Regions from separate parts of the Streptomyces sp. NPDC104381 genome, predicted to be linked through region 3. Evidence: riboswitches for the same ligand, from Rfam matches in the RefSeq annotation. Region 3 holds a riboswitch; each other region holds the start of a gene.
What was found. A riboswitch is a leader RNA that binds a small molecule or an ion and turns the genes downstream of it on or off. The one in region 3 is predicted to bind cobalamin.

Region 1 (3,197 bases), on a different contig from region 3:
TGCGCAGCAGCAGCTCCCCGGCGCGTACCGGCCCGCCGTCCGCCAGGGCCACGAACCCGCCCGGCCCGCCCACCTGCACGAGCAGGGTGACCGCGCCGGTGACACAGAAGCCCAGGGGAACCCGGTACGCGCGCCACAGCTGACGGGCGGGCACACCGGCCGGCCCCAGCAGCACGGCGACGGCGGTGAGGAGGACGAGGGCGGCACCGGGCCACGGCGGCAGCGAGATCGCCAGAACGGTGAGACCCAGACCGAGCACGGCCTTGTCCACGGGATGGCGGCGGCGCCAGCGAGAGCTGTGCGCCGCCGCGTCGATCGGCAGCACGCGCTCAGTTCCCCCGGGCCGCGGACTCCCCGACGGCATCGCCGTCCTGCCGCACGGCCGCCCGCAGCTCGCCCTGACGGCGCCCGCGCCGCAGGCCGAAGTAGTAGGCGAGGACGCCCGCGCCGAGCGCGGCCTGCAGGGCGAACAGCGCCGACTCGATCTCGCCGGACGGCGGTTCGTACAGCGGGGAGAACCAGGGCTCGTAGTCGGGGTCGATCTCGGTGATCGCCGTCTCGGCCTGGGCGTCGGCCCCCGTGAACGGCTCCTTCTCGCCGTCGCCGAGGCCGAGGGCCAGCGGCAGGACGGCCAGCGCGGCCACCACGACCAGCAGAAGGGCGTTGATCTTCGTGTTCCTGTTCATCGGGCCACCGCCTCGGTCTCGGCCGTCCTGGTCCGGTTCTGCCTGCCCGAGAGGAACACGCCCAGCCGGGTCAGATCCCCCTTGCTGGACTGCACGAGGAGTCGCATGACCAGCACCGTCAGAAGCCCCTCGCTCACCGCGAGCGGGATCTGTGTGACCGCGAAGATGGAGCCGAACTTGCCGAGCGCGCCCAGGAACCCGCTGCCCGGGTCCGGGAAGGCGAGCGCCAGCTGCACGCTGGTGACGCAGTAGGTCGACAGGTCGGCGACGAACGCGCCGAAGAACACCGCCACCATCAGCGGTACGTCGTACCGGCGGAGCAGCTTGTAGACCGCGTACCCCGCCCAGGGGCCGACGATCGCCATCGAGAAGACGTTGGCGCCCAGCGTGGTCAGACCGCCGTGGGCGAGCAGGAGCGCCTGGAACAGCAGGGTGATGGTGCCCAGCACCGCCATGATCGGCGGACGGAACAGGATGGCCCCCAGACCCGTACCCGTGGGATGCGAGCAACTCCCGGTCACAGAAGGGATCTTGAGAGCGGAAAGTACGAACGTGAAGGCCCCGGAGGCCCCCAGGAGCAGCGTGCTCTCAGGGTTCTCCCTGACCTCACGCGTGAGTGACCGGACTCCGTGGACGACGAACGGCGCGGACGCGACACCCCAGGCGATCGCGTGCGCCGGAGGCAGAAAACCCTCGGCTATGTGCATGGCTCAGCAGACCCTCTCCAGCACCTCGTGGATGGTTGAAGTGCCTTGGCCGGTCTCCTGGCTTACGGGTACCACCGCCCGAACTCCGCCTTCCCGGGTCACAAGGACCCAGTGGCTGCCCGCGAGGGCCGGAGCCGGACTTCCCGATCACAGTGGCGAGGGCCGCACCGGCATCACACCGATTTCCCGATCACCAAGGCGTGGTGACAGTAGTGCCAGGTGGGGGACGATGACAAGCGCGCCCGACACCCCTGGGAGAGGGCGGTCGAGCAGGCGGCCGACGGTGCGAGCCGCACCCCGGCGTATGACGTCGACCCGCCGCGTGTACGCGAATCGCCCCTGGCCGGGGTACCGCGGGGAAGTTTTGGCTACGCTGATCGCTCGTCGAGTACGTGGGGGCACAGTGAGCAGTACGGCGAGTCGGATCCGGGTGGTGCTCGAGGGCGGCCCTGACAGCGATCCGGAGGAACTGGAGTCGTGCACGCTCGCGTTGCGCGAGCACCTGCTGGAGCAGGAGTTCGACGGCGTCGTGCTGGAACGGGCGGGAGGGGCGCCGGAGGGAGCCAAACCGGGCGAGGTGATCACCCTGGGTGCCCTGCTGGTGACGGCGGCGCCGTTCGTGGTACGTAGTCTGGTGCACCTGCTGCACGCGTGGATCGAGAACCGGCCGGTCCGGAGGATCAGCATCACCGTGGGTGAGGACAGCCTGGAGGTGGAAGCCGTGTCATCGGCCGACCAGCGCCGACTGATCGAGGAGTTCATCTCCCGGCACACCCCATCGCGCAGCGCGGTGGAAACCGTGCCACGCCCGGGCCCGGACGCATCGGTGCCGCGATCCGGGACGGCCGAGCAAGTCTGAAGGGGGACACACGATGCCCGGGGGCCGGTTTGCCCTGCTCATCGCGACCGGTCGCTACGACACCCCCGGTCTGAGCCGATTGCGCTCGCCGGCGCCGGACGCCGAAGGTCTGGCCGAGGTGCTCAGCGACCCTCAGGTCGGTGACTTCGCCGTGCGGACGGTGATCGACGGCCGCCACGGCGAGGTGAGCCGGGCGATGGAGGAGTTCTTCCTCGACCGGAGCCGGGACGACCTCCTGCTGCTGCACCTGTCGTGCCACGGGATCAAGAACGACAACGGAGAGCTGTACTTCGCGGCGCGGGACACCGACCAGAAGCTCCTCGCCTCCACCGCCGTCTCCGGTTCCTTCCTGCAGATCCAGATGCGCCGGTGCCGGGCCCGGTCCATCGTCCTGCTCCTGGACTGCTGCTACAGCGGGGCCTTCCTGCACGGCACCAAGGGTGACACCACGGTCCACGTACGCGATGAACTGGCCGGGCACGGGCGTGCGGTCATCACGGCCACCAACCGCACCGAATACGCCTGGGAGGGCGATCACGTCAGCGCGTTGGAGCCGGGCAGGTCCAGGTTCACCGGAGCCGTGATCGAAGGCCTCCGCACCGGGGAGGCCGATCTCGACAGGGACGGGGCGATCAGTGTCCACGAGCTGTACGACTACGTCTACGAACGGATCCTCGCAGCCGGGGTGAGGCAGCGGCCGCAGATGTGGGCGGAACTCGAATACCGGGTGACCATCGCGAAGGCGGCGAGGACACAGAGGGTTTCAGCGCCGGAGCCGTCCCCGATCCTCGACCGGCTGGACCAGGTCACCTCCCGCTCCGATCTGGGGGAACAGCTGAAGGCTCTGAGGGCCAGGGCCGGAGAAGCCGACTGGCCACCGGCCGCGATGTTCGCCGTGGCGTTCGGGAAGGATGCCGTCGGCGCCACGGACGGGGGCCAGGGGGA
Region 2 (3,197 bases), on a different contig from region 3:
TGTGGCCTTCGCCGCGATCGGGATCGGCGCCCTGGTGCCGGCCGCGATCATGTCGATCGCCGCGGCGAACCTCTTCACCCGCAACATCTACAAGGACTTCCTCAAGCCGGACGCGACCCCCGCCCAGGAGACCAAGGTCTCCAAGCTGGTCTCGCTGCTGGTCAAGGTCGGTGCGCTCGCCTTCGTCCTGACCATGGACAAGACGGTCGCGATCAACTTCCAGCTGCTGGGCGGCATCTGGATCCTCCAGACGATGCCGGCCCTGGTGGGCGGTCTGTTCACCCGCTGGTTCCACCGCTGGGCCCTCATCGCGGGCTGGGCGGTCGGCATGATCTACGGCACGGTGGCCGCCTACGGTGTCGCCAGCCCCACCCAGAAGCACTTCGGCGGCTCCTCGAAGGAGATCCCGGGTATCGGCGAGATCGGCTACATCGGCCTCACCGCCTTCGTGCTGAACGTCGTCGTGGTGGTCGTGCTGACGGTCGTCCTCAACGCGGTGAAGGCGCCGGCGGGCGTGGACGAGACCTCGCCGGCCGACTACACGGCGGACGCGGGCGACCCCGGTGTCCAGGTCGAGCTCCCGCCGGCCACGGCGGGCGCCCCGGGCGGCCACTGACCGCCCCGGCAGTACGTGTGACGCCGTCCCGGCAGGGTCCGCCCTGCCGGGACGGCGTCGTCACGGCCCACGGAAACGGGGACGCGCCGGAGCGGCCCGCTGCGGCACACTGCTCTGCATGGACATAGCGATCAGGCCGGCCCGGCCCGCCCAGTTCGAGGACCTGGGTGAGATCACCGCCCAGGCGTACCTCGGTGACGGGCTCCTGGACTTCGGCGCCGAGGACCCCTATCTGGAGCAGCTCCGCGCCGTCGGGCGGCGCGCCGCCGAGGCCGAGGTGCTGGTCGCGCTGGACGCCGACGGCCGGCTGCTGGGCGGTGTCACGTACGTCGCGCCCGGCAGCCCGTGGGCGGACATCGCCGGGGAGGACGAGGCCGAGTTCCGCATGCTGGCCGTCTCACCGGAGGCCCGTGGCCGGGGCGTGGGTGAGGCGCTCGTACGGACCTGTGTGGAGCGGGCACGGGCCGCCGCGGGGGTCTCGGGCATCGTCCTGTCGACGGCCCCCGCCATGCTGGGCGCCCACCGGATCTACCGCCGTCTCGGCTTCGTACGGACCCCTGAGCGGGACTGGTGCCCTCTGCCGGGCCTCTCACTCCTGACATTCCGCCTGGAGCTCTGACGCATCACGACACAACATGTGGGGGCTTCTTCATTCAGGAGCCCCCACATGTATGCTCGACCTCGCTGTCGCCGCAGGGGAATCCGGTGAGAATCCGGAACTGTCCCGCAACGGTGTGATCGGTGTGCTTTCGCGCATCCGAAGTCCGAAGACCTGCCGACAGTGCGCCCGGCTCGACCGATCCGGGCGCCGAGACGTCCGGGCCCCGCGGAGGGCCGGTGGACGCCGTGCGCCGTGCCGCCCTTCCCGGGCGCCGCCGTGTCCGGCTGCCCCGCTCCCGCAGGCCCTGAGCCGAGCGAGGGATAGCCCCAGTGACCATCGCGCCAGCCGACCCGGTTTCAGCCACGGATTCCGAGGACCGCACGACCGACGCGCCCGGGACCGCACTGCTGCGGACCCTGACCGGCCTCACCGCCGATCTGCCGGACACCGACCCCGGACGGGTGGCCGCCGCCGCACTGCGCGGCCGCAACGCCCGGTCGGACGAGGCGGAGCTGCGCTCGCTGGCCACCGAGGCCGCCGCCGGCCTGATCTCCGAGGACCCCGCCTACTCCCGGCTCGCCGCCCGGCTCCTCACCCGGGCCATCGCGGACGAGGCCGCGGGCCAGGGCGCCGTCTCCTTCTCGGCGTCGGTCGCCGTCGGTCACCGCGAGGGCCTGATCGCGGACCGCACGGCCGAGTTCGTCGCGCTGCACGCCGCCGCCCTCGACGCGCTGGTCGACCGGGCGCTCGCCGACGGCGCCGACGACCGCTTCGGCTACTTCGGGCTGCGGACGCTGCACAGCCGGTACCTGCTGCGCCACCCGCTCACCCGGGACGTCGTGGAGACCCCGCAGCACTTCATGCTGCGCGTCGCCGCCGGGCTCGCCGAGGACAACTCCGAGCGCGCGCTGGAGGAAGTGGCCGCGCTGTACGGCCTGATGAACCGGCTGGACTACCTGCCCTCCTCGCCCACCCTCTTCAACTCCGGCACCCGGCACCCGCAGATGTCCTCCTGCTACCTGCTGGACTCCCCCAAGGACGAGCTGGACTCCATCTACGACCGCTACCACCAGGTCGCGCGCCTCTCCAAGCACGCGGGCGGCATCGGGCTCTCGTACTCCCGCATCCGTGCCCGGGGTTCGCTCATCCGCGGCACCAACGGACACTCCAACGGCATCGTGCCGTTCCTGAAGACGCTGGACGCCTCGGTCGCCGCCGTCAACCAGGGAGGCCGGCGCAAGGGTGCCGCCGCCGTGTACCTGGAGACCTGGCACGCGGACATCGAGGAGTTCCTGGAGCTCCGCGACAACACCGGTGAGGACCAGCGGCGTACGCACAACCTCAACCTGGCGCACTGGATCCCCGACGAGTTCATGCGCCGGGTCGACGCGGACACCGACTGGTCGCTGTTCTCCCCCGCCGAGGTCCCCGAGCTGGTCGACCTGTGGGGCGACGAGTTCGACGCGGCCTACCGCGCGGCCGAGGCCAAGGGCCTGGCCCGGAAGACGATGCCGGCGCGGGAGCTGTACGGCCGGATGATGCGGACCCTGGCGCAGACCGGCCAGGGCTGGATGACGTTCAAGGACGCGTCCAACCGGACCGCGAACCAGACCGCCGAGCCGGGCCGCGTCGTTCACTCCTCGAACCTCTGCACGGAGATCCTCGAGGTCACCGACGACGGCGAGACGGCCGTCTGCAACCTCGGGTCGGTCAACCTGGGCGCGTTCGTCGCCGACGGCACCATCGACTGGGAGCGGCTGGACGCCACCGTCCGTACGGCGGTGACCTTCCTCGACCGCGTGGTGGACATCAACTTCTACCCGACCGAGCAGGCGGGCCGCTCCAACGCCCGCTGGCGCCCGGTGGGTCTGGGCGCGATGGGCCTCCAGGACGTCTTCTTCCAGCTGCGCCTGCCCTTCGACTCCCCCGAGGCCCGCGCGCTCTCCACGAAGATCTCCGAGCGGATCATGCTCGCCGCGT
Region 3 (3,197 bases):
GAACGAGGCGAACACCCCGCCCCGGTCGATGTCGCCGACCACCAGCACGGGGAAGCGCGCGGCCCGCGCGATGCCCATGTTCACGATGTCGGTCCGCCGCAGATTGATCTCGGCGGGGCTGCCCGCCCCCTCGCAGATCACCGCGTCGTACGTGGACCGCAGCTGCTCCAGACAGTCCGTGACCGTGCCCAGCAGGGCCTCCTGGCGCCCTCCGTGGTAGCCGCGCGCACTCATCTCGCCGACCGGCTTCCCCATCAGGACGACCTGGCTGGAGCGGTCACCGCCCGGCTTGAGCAGCACCGGGTTCATCAGCGCCGAGGGCTCCACCCGGGCGGCCTGCGCCTGCATCGCCTGGGCGCGCCCGATCTCCGCGCCCTCCCGGGTGACGAACGAGTTCAGCGACATGTTCTGCGCCTTGAACGGCGCGACCTTCACCCCCCGGCGCACCAGCCACCGGCAGATCCCCGCCGTGACGACGCTCTTGCCCGCGTCCGAGGTGGTCCCCGCGACCAGCAGCCCGCCGCTCATGCCGTTCTCCGTCCCCTGGCCAGCCGCCCCACCGCGCAGACGGCGAGGGCCAGCACACTCACCCGGCGCGACAGCCGCACCGCACGTTCGATGTCCGTCACCCGCACGTCCCGGCCCGCCTCGCCGTTGAGCACGGGCCGGTGCTCGACCCGCCCGCCGTACGCGAGGGTGCCGCCGAGCCGTACGCCGAGCGCTCCCGCGAACGAGGCCTCCACCGGGCCCGCGTTGGGGCTCGGATGCCGGCCCGCGTCGGCCCGCCAGGCCCGGACGGCCGCGCGGGGGCGCCCCCCGGCGGCAACGGCCAGCAGGGCGGTGAGCCGGGCGCCCGGCCAGCCGGCGACGTCGTCGAGCCGGGCCGACGCCCAGCCGTAGCGCCGGTGGCGGGGCGACTTGTGCCCGACCATGGCGTCCAGGGTGTTGACGGCCCGGAAGCCGACCAGCCCCGGCACCCCGCCGAGCGCACCCCACACCAGGGCGCCCACGACGGCGTCGGAGGTGTTCTCGGCGACGGACTCCACCACGGCGCGGGCGATCTGCCGCGCGTCCAGCGACTGCGGGTCACGGCCGCACAGATGCGGCAGGCGTTCCCGGGCCAGCTCCACGTCCCCGGCGGCCAGCGCCCCGCCGATGGCGCGGGCCTCGCGGCCCAGCGAGGTGCCGCCGACGACGGACCAGGTGGCGGCGGCGGTCAGCGCCACGGCGGCGGCGGGACGGTTCCGTACGGCACGGGCCGCCAGCGCGGCGGCGGCCGTGGCGCCCCCCGCGCAGACGAGGGTGTGCAGGGCACCCCGGCCGCGGTGGTCGCGCCACAGCCGGCTCTCGACGGCCGCCGCCGCGCGCCCGAAGGCGGCGACGGGGTGCCCGCGCCGGGGATCACCCAGCAGCAGGTCGCCGATCAGGCCGGCGGCGGCGCCGTACGCGAAGATGCGGTCGGCTCGCACGGGTCAGCCGGCCGTCGTGCCTCGAAGGGGCTCGGTGACAGGTGGTGCGGCGACCGACGCGGGGCAGCCCGGCATGGCGTATGTCCTCACTCAGGGTCCGCGCCCTGGTTCGACGTGACCGGCGACGAGAGTCTCCTGGCTCCCGGATCCGCAGTTCCTCCGGCCTTCCAGTCCGCGGTGGCGGACCGTGACTTCCGTGTGGAGGCTGCTCCCCGGTGACAGTGGCGGGACCGCGCCGGATTCGCACCGGCTTCCTCTCCTGTCGCCGTAAATGGCTCCGGCAGTCCACCACGCCCCGCGAACGCCCGTCAACCTGCCGTTGACCTGCGGGCCTTCAGTGTGCTGAGACGCACACCGGCCGGACACACACGGGGTGTGTCCGGCCGGTGAGGGTGCCCGAGGGGCGTCAGGCGACGATCAGATAGATCCCGTACGCGACCGCCGCCGCGCACAGCGCGAAGCAGGCGTACGCGCCGGTGCGCGCGAGGGCGGTGGAACCGCCGCCCCGCGCCGACGGCGTCTGCTTGGCGAGGCCGGTGACACCAAGGGTGAAGAGGCCGACCAGCGCGACGGTCACCACGAGGCTGACGCCGAAGACGGAGGCGAGAGCTGCCCAGTCGATTTTCATGCGGACGCTTCCTTACACCGTGGCCGGGTCGGCCGGGGTTCCGGCCGGCTGGGCCGGGGCCGAGATGGTGGTCTTGAGCTCAGGTACGACGGCACCGGCGGGCGGCGGGCTGACCGCCGAGATCGCGGTGGTGACGACACCCGCGGGCTCGGTGCCCGCGTTCACGTTGGTGTGGTCGACCGGCTTGCGGCGCGACAGCAGCCAGATGGCGCCCGAGCCCGCGACGAGCAGGACGGCGACCACGCCGACGCCCCAGGGGCCCTGCTTGGTCAGGAACTCGGCGCCCGCGCCCACCAGCCCGGCGGCCGGGAGGGTCAGGCCCCAGGCGACGAACATCCGGGTGGCGGTGGACCAGCGGACCACGCCCCCCTTGCGTCCGAGGCCCGCGCCCATGACGGCGCCGGAGCAGGACTGGGTGGTGGAGAGCGAGAAGCCGAGGTGCGAGGAGGCCAGGATGACCGTGGCCGCGCTGGTCTGGGCCGCGAAGCCCTGCGGCGGACGCAGGTCGGTGAGGCCGCTGCCCATGGTGCGGATGATGCGCCAGCCGCCGAGGTAGGTGCCCATCGCGATCGCGATACCGGCGGAGGCGATGACCCAGACCGGAGGGTTGGACCCGGGGGAGAGGACTCCGCCGGTGACCAGGGCCAGGGTGATGATGCCCATGGTCTTCTGCGCGTCGTTGGTGCCGTGGGCGAGCGAGACGAGCCCGGCCGAGGCGATCTGGCCGGCGCGGTAGCCCTTGGCGGTCGACTTCAGCTGCGCCTCGTCGGTGATCTTCCGGTTGAGGCGGTACGTCAGCTTCGTGGCCAGGAGGGCGGCGACACCGGCGACGACCGGCGCGGCGATGGCCGGCAGCAGGACCTTGGTGACGACGGTGCCGCCGTTGATCGAGGACCAGCCGGCCGACATGACCGCGGCGCCGATGAGGCCGCCGAACAGTGCGTGGGAGGAACTGGAGGGGAGGCCGACCAGCCAGGTCAGCAGATTCCACAGGATCGCGCCGACGAGCGCGGCGAAGATGACCTCGGTTCTGAGGCCGTTCTCATTGATGATCCCGCCGGAGATCGTCTTGGCGACCTCCACCGACAGGAACGCGCCGA

Region 1: it holds a riboswitch for cobalamin, as region 3 does, so the genes downstream of both, ACZ607_RS18305 (energy-coupling factor ABC transporter permease) here and ACZ607_RS04790 (cobalamin biosynthesis protein) in region 3, are expected to answer to the same signal.
Region 2: it holds a riboswitch for cobalamin, as region 3 does, so the genes downstream of both, ACZ607_RS15170 (ribonucleoside-diphosphate reductase subunit alpha) here and ACZ607_RS04790 (cobalamin biosynthesis protein) in region 3, are expected to answer to the same signal.

Annotation. Positions count from the first base shown of each region.
Region 1 is NZ_JBVJNK010000005.1:112,406-115,602, forward strand. Features, by position in the region: gene cbiQ (cobalt ECF transporter T component CbiQ) at 1-325, opposite strand, end outside; gene ACZ607_RS18300 (energy-coupling factor ABC transporter substrate-binding protein) at 330-686, opposite strand; gene ACZ607_RS18305 (energy-coupling factor ABC transporter permease) at 683-1,393, opposite strand; cobalamin riboswitch at 1,424-1,606, opposite strand; gene ACZ607_RS18310 (hypothetical protein) at 1,797-2,252, shown strand; gene ACZ607_RS18315 (caspase, EACC1-associated type) at 2,266-3,197, shown strand, end outside.
Region 2 is NZ_JBVJNK010000004.1:303,156-306,352, reverse strand. Features, by position in the region: gene mctP (monocarboxylate uptake permease MctP) at 1-616, shown strand, start outside; gene ACZ607_RS15175 (GNAT family N-acetyltransferase) at 735-1,235, shown strand; cobalamin riboswitch at 1,288-1,410, shown strand; gene ACZ607_RS15170 (ribonucleoside-diphosphate reductase subunit alpha) at 1,547-3,197, shown strand, end outside.
Region 3 is NZ_JBVJNK010000001.1:1,070,047-1,073,243, forward strand. Features, by position in the region: gene ACZ607_RS04785 (cobyric acid synthase) at 1-528, opposite strand, end outside; gene ACZ607_RS04790 (cobalamin biosynthesis protein) at 525-1,469, opposite strand; cobalamin riboswitch at 1,598-1,726, opposite strand; gene ACZ607_RS04795 (hypothetical protein) at 1,876-2,097, opposite strand; gene ACZ607_RS04800 (inorganic phosphate transporter) at 2,110-3,197, opposite strand, start outside.